2 regions of the Paenibacillus sp. FSL H8-0315 genome follow, and region 2 is predicted to be linked to the other one. Evidence: riboswitches for the same ligand, from Rfam matches in the RefSeq annotation. Region 2 holds a riboswitch; the other holds the start of a gene.
What was found. A riboswitch is a leader RNA that binds a small molecule or an ion and turns the genes downstream of it on or off. The one in region 2 is predicted to bind preQ1.
Positions count from the first base shown of each region.

Region 1: another riboswitch for preQ1. It lies ahead of MHB56_RS20480 (queuosine precursor transporter); the one in region 2 lies ahead of queF (preQ(1) synthase).

Region 1 is NZ_JBBOTA010000001.1:4,700,962-4,707,279, forward strand. It holds gene MHB56_RS20470 (YnfA family protein) at 35-361, shown strand; gene MHB56_RS20475 (methyl-accepting chemotaxis protein) at 1,930-3,618, opposite strand; PreQ1 riboswitch class I at 3,985-4,030, shown strand; gene MHB56_RS20480 (queuosine precursor transporter) at 4,041-4,754, shown strand; gene MHB56_RS20485 (AMP-binding protein) at 5,026-6,318, shown strand, end outside.
Region 2 is NZ_JBBOTA010000001.1:218,167-224,484, reverse strand. It holds gene MHB56_RS00820 (FecCD family ABC transporter permease) at 1-1,055, shown strand, start outside; gene MHB56_RS00815 (FecCD family ABC transporter permease) at 1,055-2,089, shown strand; gene MHB56_RS00810 (ABC transporter ATP-binding protein) at 2,145-2,945, shown strand; gene murB (UDP-N-acetylmuramate dehydrogenase) at 3,096-4,007, shown strand; gene MHB56_RS00800 (hypothetical protein) at 4,072-4,407, opposite strand; PreQ1 riboswitch class I at 4,719-4,762, shown strand; gene queF (preQ(1) synthase) at 4,926-5,399, shown strand; gene queC (7-cyano-7-deazaguanine synthase QueC) at 5,429-6,091, shown strand; gene MHB56_RS00785 (6-pyruvoyl trahydropterin synthase family protein) at 6,091-6,318, shown strand, end outside.

The DNA of each region.
Region 1 (6,318 bases), 4.5 Mb from region 2:
CGTTTTTATGAGATAGATAGGGAAGAGGGATGACATGTTATTTGCCATTCTGCTGTTTATAATTGCTGGGCTTGCTGAGATCGGTGGCGGATATTTAGTATGGTTATGGTTGAGAGAATCACGGCCACTTTGGTACGGTTTAGTGGGGTCTTTGATTCTGATAGCGTATGGGATTATCCCTACGTTGCAAAAATTCCCTTCCTTCGGGAGAGTGTATGCGGCTTACGGCGGGGTGTTTATCGTACTCGCGGTCTTATGGGGATGGCTTGTAGACAAGAAGACACCAGACGTATACGACTGGGTCGGAGCTGTTATTTGTGTGATCGGTGTATCGGTTATCCTCTGGGCACCGCGGCACTAGGTTGAGTGAGGTTTGCTTAGTCATAAAAGCGGAATGAAAGCTGAGTAACCCAGTTTTTACTAAGTGAGTAACTTGGCTCCGGACTCAGGAGACCTTATTTGTGATAAAAGGGGTAATTTGGAGCGTTTTCGGACACCATAGACGCTATTTGAACAAAATAGGCTGAGTCTGGGTTGATTATGAGGCAATAGCGTCTCTCGAGTCCGAAAAAGCTTCCAAATGGCAGTTTTTCGAGTAATAGCGGCATCTGAGTCCGCAAGCCAGCAGCAAATGGCGTGCTGAGTCTAAGTGAGAGCTTCGCGCAAGCTAGCGCATGTAGCCGAGTCTATTGCTGTAGGTAGCATCCACGGAGGGACTTTGAGTAGTTTGCTGTAGGTAGCATCGACGGATGAACTTTGAGTAATTTGCAGTAGGTAGCATCGACGGAGGAACTTTGAGTAATTTGCTGTTGGTAGCGCCACGGATGAACTTTGAGTAATTTGCAGTAGGTAGCATCCACGGATGAACTTTGAGTAATTTGCAGTAGGTAGCATCCACGGATGAACTTTGAGTAATTTGCAGTAGGTAGCATCCACGGATGAACTTTGAGTAATTTGCTGTTGGTAGTGCCACGGATGAACTTTGAGTAATTTGCTATTGGTAGCGCCACGGATGAACTTTGAGTAATTTGCTGTAGGTAACTTGGCTCCGGACTCAGGAGACCTTATTTGTGATAAAAGGGTTAATTTGGAGCGTTTTCGGACACCAGAGACGCTATTTGAACAAAATAGGCTGAGTCTGGGTTGATTATGAGGCAATAGCGTCTCTCGAGTCCGAAAAGCCTCCAAATGGCAGTTTTTCGAGTAATAGCGGCATCTGAGTCCGCAAGCCAGCAGCAAATGGCGTGCTGAGTCTAAGTGAGAGCTTCGCGCAAGCTAGCGCATGTAGCCGAGTCTATTGCTGTAGGTAGCATCGACGGATGAACTTTGAGTAATTTGCAGTAGGTAGCATCCACGGATGAACTTTGAGTAATTTGCAGTAGGTAGCGCCACGGAGGAACTTTGAGTAATTTGCTGTAGGTAACTTGGCTCCGGACTCAGGAGATCTTATTTGCGATAAAAGGGTTAATTTGGAGCGTTTTCGGACACCAGAGGCGCTATTTGAGCGAAATAGGCTGAGTCTGGGTTGATTATGAGGCAATAGCGTCTCTCGAGTCCGAAAAAGTCTCCAAATGGCAGTTTTTCGAGTAATAGCGGCATCTGAGTCCGCAAGCCAACGGCAAATGACGCGCCGAGTCTAAACGAGAGTATTGCGCAAGCCAGTAGCAAATGACGCGCCGAGTCTAAGCGAGAGTATCGCGCAAGCCAACGGCAAATGACGCGCCGAGTCTAAACGAGAGTATCGCGCAAGCCAGCGGCAAATGGCGTGCCGAGTCTAAACGAGAGTATCGCGCAAGCTAGCGCATGTAGCCAAGTCTAATCGAGGTTCCGCGCAAGCCTAGCGTATGCCCCCAAGTCTAAGCGAGCCATCGCAAACTAAAAACCCCCGTTCAACACTTTCGTGTGAACGGGGGTTTTAATTTACAAGCGTTAAATCTTAAATTGCTGCACAGCTTCTTGGAGTTTCTTGGCTTGCTCATACAGATGTTTAACGGTTTCTGCATGGCCTTCCAGTTCGACGCGCTGCCGCTCTGAGTTAGCAGCGAGTGTGTCCGCACTTTCTTGCGATCTTGATGTAATTTGTGCAGTTTCTTCGACGGAAGCACTGACTTCTTCTGTACTTGCCGAGATTTGCTGTGTAGCCGCAGATACGGATTGGATGCTGTGATTGATGCTTTGGATAAGAATCAGGAGGTGATTAAAGGCATCACCTGCTTCTGCTACTTTGCCGACTCCAGAGGCAACCTCAGAATTCACGTGGTTCATCTCGGTAACGGAGCGACTCATATCTTCTTGAAGCCCAAGTAGGAAGTCACGGATCTGTTCGTTTGCGTTACGGGATTGTTCAGACAGCTTGCGTACTTCTCCCGCAACAACAGCAAAGCCGCGTCCATGCTCTCCTGCGCGTGCAGCTTCAATTGAAGCATTCAGCGACAGCATTTGGATCTGTTTCGTAATTTCAGTAATACTGTGAACGACTTCTCCGATCATTACTGAACGCTCATTCATGATTTGTAATTGATCCAGCGACTGTAGGGAAGCACGTTCAACCTGGCGCATTTGCAGCACAGCGCTTTGAGCAATTTCATTACCGCCACTTGCTTCAGCGGAAGCCTCACTGATTTGCTCCGTGACTTCATTCGCTGCTGAGGCAATACTTTGAATGCCTAAATTGATTTCTTCCATTGCTCTCGAGTTATCTGATGCACTGCTAGCGATAGTCGTACTACCTTTGCCGATTTCTACTACCGATGAGCTGGAGTGTTCCGCCATATCATTGAGAACCTCAACACGTTCTTTTAAAGAGTTGGAATCCGCAACGACAGTATTAGAGGTTACCAGTACATGTCCAATCATTTCTTTCAGGCGTTGGGTCATCGCTTGGAAGCTTACGGACAACTGTGCAACTTCGTCATTTCCTTTAACTGATAATTCTTCGGTGAAATCTCCCTCTGCGAGCCGGGCACTATAAGCTGCCAGTTTTGAGATTGGACGTGTTATACGCACACTCATGAACCATGCACCAGTTAGGCCGATGATCAACGTCAGAAGTGTGATTCCGGCACTTGTCCATAGAATACTGTCTGTTTTTTCTTGAATGAAGCTTACGTCACTGCTTACACCGATAACCATCGTACTTCCGGGAATACCGATATAAGCTGTTTTATGTATACCATGTGCGTCGCTATATGTATCGCTTAGTCCAGTTTTTCCTTTAGAGGCTTGTTGCATTGCAGAGGATACGGTGACACTTTCTGCCCGTTGCAATTTTGCATCGTGATCTGCGGATAGAATCTCAGCTTCTTTCCCTTTCAGATTGACCAGAAAAATGGTTTCCACTCCATGTTGTTTCCTCTTTTCCTGAAAATAGAACTCGAGATTGGTGGCAGACTGATCGTTCTTATTTAGGGTTTGCTGGGCGTGCATTACGTTGAGATTCTTATATACGTCCTGAGCAGCGGCAGTAAGGATTTTGTTAATCTGCGGCATAACATAGCTGTTGAAGATACTGATAGAGATAAAATAGAAGCTGGTGCTTAACAAAAGAGACGTGAGCAACAGAACAACAAATAATAAACGCGTAAATTTGCGACTGATCGAATGCTTGATACGAAACATATCGTTCTCTCCTTTTTTTATGGACGGTGAGGTCATTTCTTTTTTAGTCTTCACTAGATACTCCATGCCAACTGCTGGAAATTGGCGACCCGAGATATATTCCATAGTTATGTCATATTTCTACTAAATGGATCGGGAATAAGGTGTTTGATACTATTCTATAGAATTAACCTCTGGATGAATAGTGAAAGTTTTGTCCTATAGAGCATTTTTTTCTGAAAAAAATGAATTATTGCTGACTATTTTAGATAATTGGCGAAAAAAAAGAAATGGAACTACCAATTTCATATAAAAATATTATTTTTATGGATTGTTAAGCGCTATTGTGATAGAGTATTAATGTTTTGTTCCGAAAATTTAATATTGTAAGCCGCGGTTCGTAACCATCCCGCGTAAACAAAACTAGGAGGAATTTCAGTAATATGTTTAATTTGCTGTGGGGAGTTTTATTTGTTATTGTCAATTTTGCTTTTTTTCTACTCTGTTACCGCTTGTTCGGGAAAAGTGGAATGTATGCCTGGGTAGGTATTGCTACTGTAATTGCTAACATTCAGGTAGCTAAGACGATTGCTATGCCATTTGATATTGTGATGACACTCGGAAATACGATGTATGTCACTTTATATATGACCAGCGATTTACTTAATGAGAAGTACGGAAGAGCGGAAGCACGTAAAGCGGTCTGGTTTGGTTTCTTCACCTTGCTTATGACTACAGTCATTATGCAGATGGTATTAGTATTTAAGCCGCAGGAGACCGATATCGCTCAGTCTTCTTTGGAGACGATTTTTGGGCTGATGCCTCGACTAGCTTTGGGTAGTCTTACTGCTTACTTCATTAGTCAGTTCCTAGATGTTCGGTTGTACTCTTGGATTCGTAAATATTACAGCACCTCAAGTCAGCTGTGGATTCGTTCCAACGGTAGTACGATGATTAGCTCCTTTGTGGATACACTTATTTTCTGTACCATTGCGTTTGCGGGCTTGTATGACTGGAATGTATGGCTTGAAATTTTGCTTACGACTTATCTAGCGAAGTTCTTACTAACCGCAGTAAGCACACCTATCTTATATATCGCCCGAACCTTTACTTTTGCTGAAGAGGGTTCACCATCATCCGTTCAAAAGAAGGACTAAACAACAATACAGCCAGCGCGTACCGATCATAATCGATGCGTGCTGGCTGTTTTTTCGTTGTAAGATGGACTTAATCGTTACATGAAAGATGTGTACATAAAAATAATATAAAGCTAAAATAAGCTATCGTAGCAATTCTAGCGGGTTAGTTTAACAGGAGCGCCGGCGCTTATCACATATCCTTTAGTTTGGGCTGGACTTGCGGGGCAGTCCGATTGAAGAGAATGTATATAGTCGGTAGTCACAGAAATTACGAACAGGTGTGATCAGGATGAATCTAGTAGTTCCTATACTGCGTCATGCAGCACAGCAGCCCGACAGCATTGCCTTAACCCATGACCAAGCAAGTCATACCTATGCCACATTAGTAAAAACGATGCGGAGAATCGCGAATGGCTTACAGCAAAAGGGTCTGAGGCATGACAAAATCGCGATTTTATCTACGAATCGTATTGAATTTGTTGAGGTTTTTTTGGGGGCGATTTATGCGGGCTGTGTTCCCATTCCCTTAGATCCCAAGTGGAGTGCTAATGAACTGCAGGTTATTATAGAGCAGTGCCAGCCGACAATGATTTTTGCCGAGCCGGAAGCCGCAAAGAATCTGGTTTTCAAGGATCAAACGATCCCAACGCTGACCTTCTCAAATGAACGAACAGGTTCCTATGATCAGTGGCTGGCTGCCCTGAAGCCGGAGGCTGAGTTGGATGAGACGAATGAATTATTATTTATTGGCTTTACTTCAGGCACAACCGGATTGCCCAAAGGTTATATGCGTACCCATTTATCATGGTTAAAAAGCTTTGAGGTTTCGAATATTGCTTTTGAATTGGACGCTATGAAGGATGTTTTGGCACCAGGTCCATTTGTGCATTCCCTATCCTTATTCGCCGTAATGCAGAGTCTATATGGTGGAGCAACCTTTCATATCACACAAAAATTTAGTGCCACGCAGGTGCTAGAGCTGTGCCAGCAAATTCCGGGCGTGGTGCTGTTCGTCGTACCAACAATGATCGAATCCATGATGCAGCAGGCTGTACCTGGGCAGATACAGATTGATGCGATTATTAGCTCAGGTGCAAAGTGGTCGGAGTTGTCCAAGAAAAGGGGCATGGAAGTGTTTGGTGGAGCGCGGCTTTATGAATCCTACGGTTCTTCAGAAGCGAGCTATATTAGTTATTTGGATGTTCTGACCGAGCATAATCCGATCTCTGTAGGCAAACCTTATCCCGGGGTGCAAATTTCCATTCGTGATGACCAGTTCCGGGAAGTCCCTCCTGGGGAGATTGGGCAGCTATATGTGCGTAGTGATATGATATTTTTAGGCTACCATCAATTGCCGAATGAGACAGCAGCAGCTTTTAGAGAGGGATGGCTTGTTTTAGAAGACTATGTTTATCAGGATGAAGCTGGTTATTTATATATGGCGGGACGTTTGAAGAATAAAATCATATCCGGAGGGCTGAACGTTTATCCGGAAGAAATAGAGAGGGTGCTGGAGTTTCTTCCGGAAATAGATGAAGTGATGGTGCTTGGCGTGCCTGACGATTACTGGGGAGAACAGCTG
Region 2 (6,318 bases):
TGGTTTCACCCTCAGATTTCGCAAATCGTATTAAAAATGAACCCAAAAAAGCTCTACATACCCGACCGGCAGCTGCCATTGGTATTCTTATTTTTGGACTTGCTGCTATTGCCTTCGGATTGGCACTTTCGGTCTCAGTGGGGGCGGCAGATATCAAGTTAGCTACGGTATGGGAAGCTATATTTCATTACAATCCAGATTTACAAAAACATCAGGTGATTAGAGAACTGCGATTTCCACGTGCTATTGCTGGCGCCTTAGTTGGTGCTTGCTTCGCAGTAGCAGGGGCTATCATGCAGGGGATGACAAGAAACCCGCTTGCGGATTCAGGGCTGTTAGGCTTGAATGCAGGAGCAGGGGTAGCGCTGGCCATAGTATTTGCTTTTGCACCCTCACTCTCATTCACTTCACTAATGTTGTATTGCTTTATCGGTGCCGCTGTGGCCTCTTTTATCGTATTCGGAATCGGTTCGCTTTCTTTTAATGGCCTGACCCCCTTGCGATTGACATTAGCAGGTTCGGCAGTTAGTGCTTTATTGGTTGCTATTAGTCAGGGAGTAGCTATTCTTTTCAACTTATCTCAGGACATAGCCTTCTGGTTAGCTGGTGGGATGGGTGGAGCTAGCTGGACTCAGATCAAGATTATATTCCCTTGGGTGGCCGTAGCCTTAATTGCAGCGATGATGTTATCACGATCTGTCACATTGCTCAGCCTAGGAAGAGAAGTAGCGGTTGGTCTGGGGCAGCGGACAAGGTTAGTTCAATTGGCATGTATGATTGTTGTGGTTATCTTAGCTGGAAGTGCGGTTTCAACGGTTGGCCCGATTGCTTTTATAGGACTAATTATTCCACATGTTACACGTTATTTCGTTGGAGTGGACTACCGCTGGATTATCCCTTGCTCGGCAGTTCTAGGGAGCTTATTGATTATCTTTGCAGATATTGCCGCAAGAATGATAAATGCACCTTATGAGACACCGCTAGGAGCTTTAATTGCCATCATCGGCGTACCGTTCTTTATTTATTTAGCGAGTAAGCGGAAGGGGGAGCTGTAATGCCCAAATTAACCCTTACTCCAGATGAAAAAGAACGCCGCACACGCGCCTTAACGGTGTTAGCGCTCCTTGCTATACTGATCGTCGTTGTGTTTATAGTCAGTATGAATACAGGGTTTATGCGTCTATCCCCACTAGAGGTATTACATACACTCATGGGTGATGGAACACATCAGCAAAAGCTTATTTTATTTGATTTCAGATTACCCCGCATCGTAATTTCATTGTTAGTAGGAGCGGGCTTTGCAGTATCGGGCTGTATTCTACAAAGTCTCGCACGTAATGCACTCGCAGAACCGGCTACGCTGGGCATAAGTGCTGGTGCAGGTTTTGCGGTAATCATTTTTATCTCGTTTTTTCCGGCTACAACAGCAGCTCCGGTATTTGTCTTGCCTCTCCTAGCGCTTGGTGGGGCTGGCCTGACCGCAGCTTTAATCTATATTCTTGCCTACCGGAAGGCAGATGGTCTGTCTCCTACAAGGCTGATCCTTATCGGGATTGCGGTCGCTGCAGGAATCAATGCTTGCCAGCTTGTATTGGCACTTAAGCTTGATCCTAATAATTATCAATTTGTAGCTACTTGGATCGCCGGGAAAATATGGGGTGGGGATTGGAGATTCGTCCTTGCTTTGCTGCCTTGGATCGCGATTCTGTTACCGTTCGCCTTCTATAAAGCCCGGGTTCTAAATGTATTGAATCTAGGGGACCATACTTCATTAGGTCTAGGAATGCGTGTGGAGAAGGAACGTATTCTCCTTCTGGTAACAGCCGTAGCGCTTGCCGGCTCCTGCGTCGCGGTAAGCGGAGGTATTGGCTTCGTCGGCCTGATAGCACCACACCTGGCTCGCAGGCTCGTGGGACCCCGCCATCAAGTGTTATTACCTGCTAGTGCTTTGACAGGGGCGCTTCTTATGATTACCGCTGATACCATCGGCAGATGGGTGCTGCAACCTGCGGAAGTTCCGACTGGCATTGTGGTTGCGATTATTGGCGCACCTTACTTTTTATATTTACTCGCCAAGTCTAAAGCGTAAATTAGTTCATACTTAGGAGCATAGCTCCATAAAACTTTTAAGGGAGTTGTAGATCATGTCAGAACGTTTGAATACAGAAGAATTAAGTATTGGGTATGCAGAGGCTACTATAGTTAAAGGCTTGAACTTGTCTATCCCTACGGGGAAAATCACCGCACTAGTGGGCGCTAACGGCTCCGGTAAATCTACAATCCTCAAAACGATGGCCCGGATTATGAAGCCGAAGAGTGGCACCGTAATGCTGGACGGCAAATCGATTCATAACTTTTCAACTAAAGAGGTTGCTCGTCAGCTAGCGATTCTACCGCAGAACCCAACGGCTCCTGACGGTCTGACGGTATCTGAGCTGGTCAGTTACGGTCGCTTCCCTCATCAAAAGGGATTTGGCACGATGACCGCAGAAGATCGCAACATCATCTCCAATGCCATCTCTGTTACGGGCATGGAATCTTTTCATGATCGCCCTATTGACCGTCTCTCTGGTGGACAACGTCAACGCGCTTGGATCGCTATGGCGTTGGCTCAAGAAACAGATATTTTATTCCTTGACGAGCCTACAACGTTCCTAGATATGGCGCATCAGCTCGAAGTTCTTCAGCTTTTGCAAAAGCTGAATGAGGAAGAAGGCCGTACCATTATCATGGTCGTGCATGATTTGAATCATGCTACTCGTTATGCGCAGCATATGGTAGCGATTAAGTCCGGTACTGTGGTTAGCGAAGGCTCACCTACTGAGGTTATGACACCAGATGTATTGCGGGAAGTGTTTGGAATTGAAGCGGATATCGTTCCGGATCCACGTACGGGTGTGCCACTGTGTCTTCCTTACGAGCTTGCTGCCTATAAAGCTGTGTAATTATCATCTAAAATCATATAACGAACAGGCTCCCGTCATTGACAAGGGAGCCTGTTCGTTGTTACAGTTGTGGTTGCCTACAATTTCATAATAACTCTTTAAAATAGATCAAGGACCATCATTTATACATGGTTAAAGGAGCATGAAAACATGAATATTGACAAAATTCAAGATGACCTAGAGCAGCTAATGACTGCAGGAAAAGTGAAAAGTCATGAGAATTTAAAAGATCACGTGTACACTAAAATGGGCGGAAAAGCTGATATTTTGGCTGCACCAGCTACTTATGATGAAATTCAAAAGATTGTTACATATGCAGAACAAAATGGGATAACCCTTACGGTACTTGGGAATGGCTCCAATGTGATTATCCGTGATGGAGGGGTACGTGGAATCGTTCTGCAAACGGCAGGACTGACCGAAATGGGAATTCGCGACAATCTCTTATATGCGCAATGTGGTGCCAAAATAATTGATGTTTCCAGATATGCGCTTGATAAGGAGCTTACGGGTCTTGAGTTCGCCTGTGGCATTCCAGGAACAGTTGGTGGAGCGCTCTATATGAACGCAGGTGCTTATGGCGGTGAGATCAAAGATGTCCTGCATAGTGCACTAGCTATAAATAAGAACGGGCAATTGGTAACTCTGCAAGGAGATGAGCTGCAATGGGGATACAGAAAAAGTGTATTCGCAAGCGGTGAGTATATTGTACTTGAGGCCAAATTTGCTATGACTTCCGGTGATGTTTTAACGATCAAGGCAAAAATGGATGAACTAACATATTTACGTGAATCGAAGCAACCGCTTGAGTATCCATCCTGTGGGAGTGTATTTAAGCGGCCTCCAGGCCGTTTTGCAGGTCAGTTAATTCAAGAGAGCGGCTTACAGGGTACAAGAATCGGCGGTGCTGAGGTATCCAAGAAGCATGCGGGATTTATTGTGAATGCAGATAATGCAACAGCCAGTGATTACATCGGGCTAATCCACCATGTAAGAGCGACTGTGAAGGATAAATTCGGTGTAGAGCTGGAAACTGAAGTGGAGATCATTGGAGAAGAATAAACGATAAGCAAAAAGAGCCCGCAGATCGCTGTGGGCTCTTTTTGCTTATCATAATCATGTTCGTTTAATCTACTGAAAGGGTGTAATTAGCTCTGTCCGTAGTTATTTCTGCCTTGCGGTCGGCTAAGTCTACGATTTGAAGACCTTCAACAGCTAAATCATAAGTGGATTGTGGCAGGGATACCAGTTCACCATCGGCGTTAAGTGTGCTGCCGAAACCTCTTAATATCAGTGCACTTCCAAGATATTCATCAATTACGTCGTCTGCACTCCGGAAATCTACGGACTCTAAATTGAAATGAACTTTATCCAAATCACGAAGTTCTTTCTTTTCAATAGCGATTGTTTCATTCAAATGATTGTTAAGCCAATCCATAAGCTGCTGTATACTTTGTTCCATAAAATGCTCCCACCCTTAGCTCGAAGATTATTATGAATAAGTTACCCCTTTCTTAGGATTTGAATCCTTTTTTTTGCTACATTTTAATTAACCATATGAATAGTTCATGTGATTAAAAAGAAATCCGCGATCAAATTGCCGTGGTTTTTGAGCTTCCTAATCTCTACATACGCAGGTCTATCCACGTTAATCTGGAGTTATTTGCTGATCTATATAAGGTAACAGTAAAGAGTAGAACTTGTCAGGAGCGGGCTACCCATGGTATAGTTCAAGACGCAATATGCTTTAAGAAGAAGTCTGCGCTAAGTTGTGCAGGAGAGGTTCGCGAACTCCCTCTATAAAAAACTAAGAATATATTAAACAGTACAAGCGGTTGCTGTCCTTTATCCGGACGTTGCTTCCGTTTCTTCTTAGTGGAGCCAAGTTTTCGAAATCTCGTTCTTCTTTCCATTACCGGCCAAGGCCGAAGGAAAAGAGAGGGGTTTTTTGTCGTGTCAGAAGGAAGATTGAAAGAGGAAATGCAGGAAGTTACTTTGCTTGGTAATCAGGGAACACAGTACAAGTTTGGTTATGATCCAGACATTCTGGAGGTGTTTGATAACAAACATCCCGGGCGTGATTATTTTGTTAAATTCAACTGCCCTGAGTTCACTAGCTTGTGTCCTGTAACGGGTCAGCCGGATTTTGCCACGCTGTATATTTCGTATATTCCTGAACAAAAAATGGTGGAATCCAAATCATTAAAGCTGTATCTGTTTAGCTTCCGCAACCATGGTGATTTTCATGAGGACTGTGTCAACATTATTATGAATGATCTGATCTCTCTGATGGATCCGCGTTACATTGAGGTATGGGGCAAGTTCACTCCGCGCGGAGGCATTTCAATTGATCCTTATTGCAACTATGGAAGACCGGGTACGAAGTATGAGGCGATGGCGGAACACCGCTTAATCAATCACGACCTCTATCCAGAAAAAGTGGACAACCGCTAAATTCCAACTTGTGATAAGGAGAGATTCATATGAACAAAAAAGCACTCGTCGTATTCAGCGGCGGACAAGATAGCACCACTTGCCTGGTTTGGGCATTGCAGCAGTATGAGGAAGTGCAGGTAGTTACCTTCAACTATAATCAACGTCATGCGGCTGAAATCGAAGTTGCAACAGAGATAGCAGCTAAGTTTAATGTAAAACAGCATATTCTTGATCTGGGGCTGCTCAATCAGCTGGCACCCAATGCACTTACCCGTCAGGATATAGATATCGTGGCTGGTGAAGGAGATGAGCTTCCAAGTACTTTCGTCGATGGACGGAATTTGTTGTTTTTATCTTTTGCCGCAATATTAGCTAAACAACTGGGGTACTCCCATATCGTCACTGGGGTTTGCCAAACGGACTTTAGCGGTTATCCGGACTGCCGTGATGTTTTTGTGAAATCATTGAATGTTACGCTGAACTTATCTATGGACTATGAGTTTGCGATCCACACTCCCCTAATGTGGCTGGATAAAAAAGAAACGTGGAAAATGGCCGATGCACTGGGGTATTTTGATTATGTTCGCGAACACACACTGACCTGTTACAACGGTATTATTGGCAGTGGCTGCGGTACTTGTCCAGCCTGTCTATTGCGTCAGCGTGGTCTTGAGCAATATGAGGCGGAGAGAATGGAGGCCGGTTCTTAATGCTTAACGAGGTTTCAGTCTGCAAAATATTTACGTTCGATGCGGCACACCAGTTAGTGGGACACAAAGGGAAATGCAGCAATCTGCACGGACATACTTATAAGCTCGAAGTAGTGCTTAAGGGCAAACCTATGGCCGCGGAAGGCCACTCGGATGAAGGCTTCGTCATTGATTTCAGCGATATCAAAATGACAGTACAACAAAGCCTTGTAGATCGTTTAGATCAC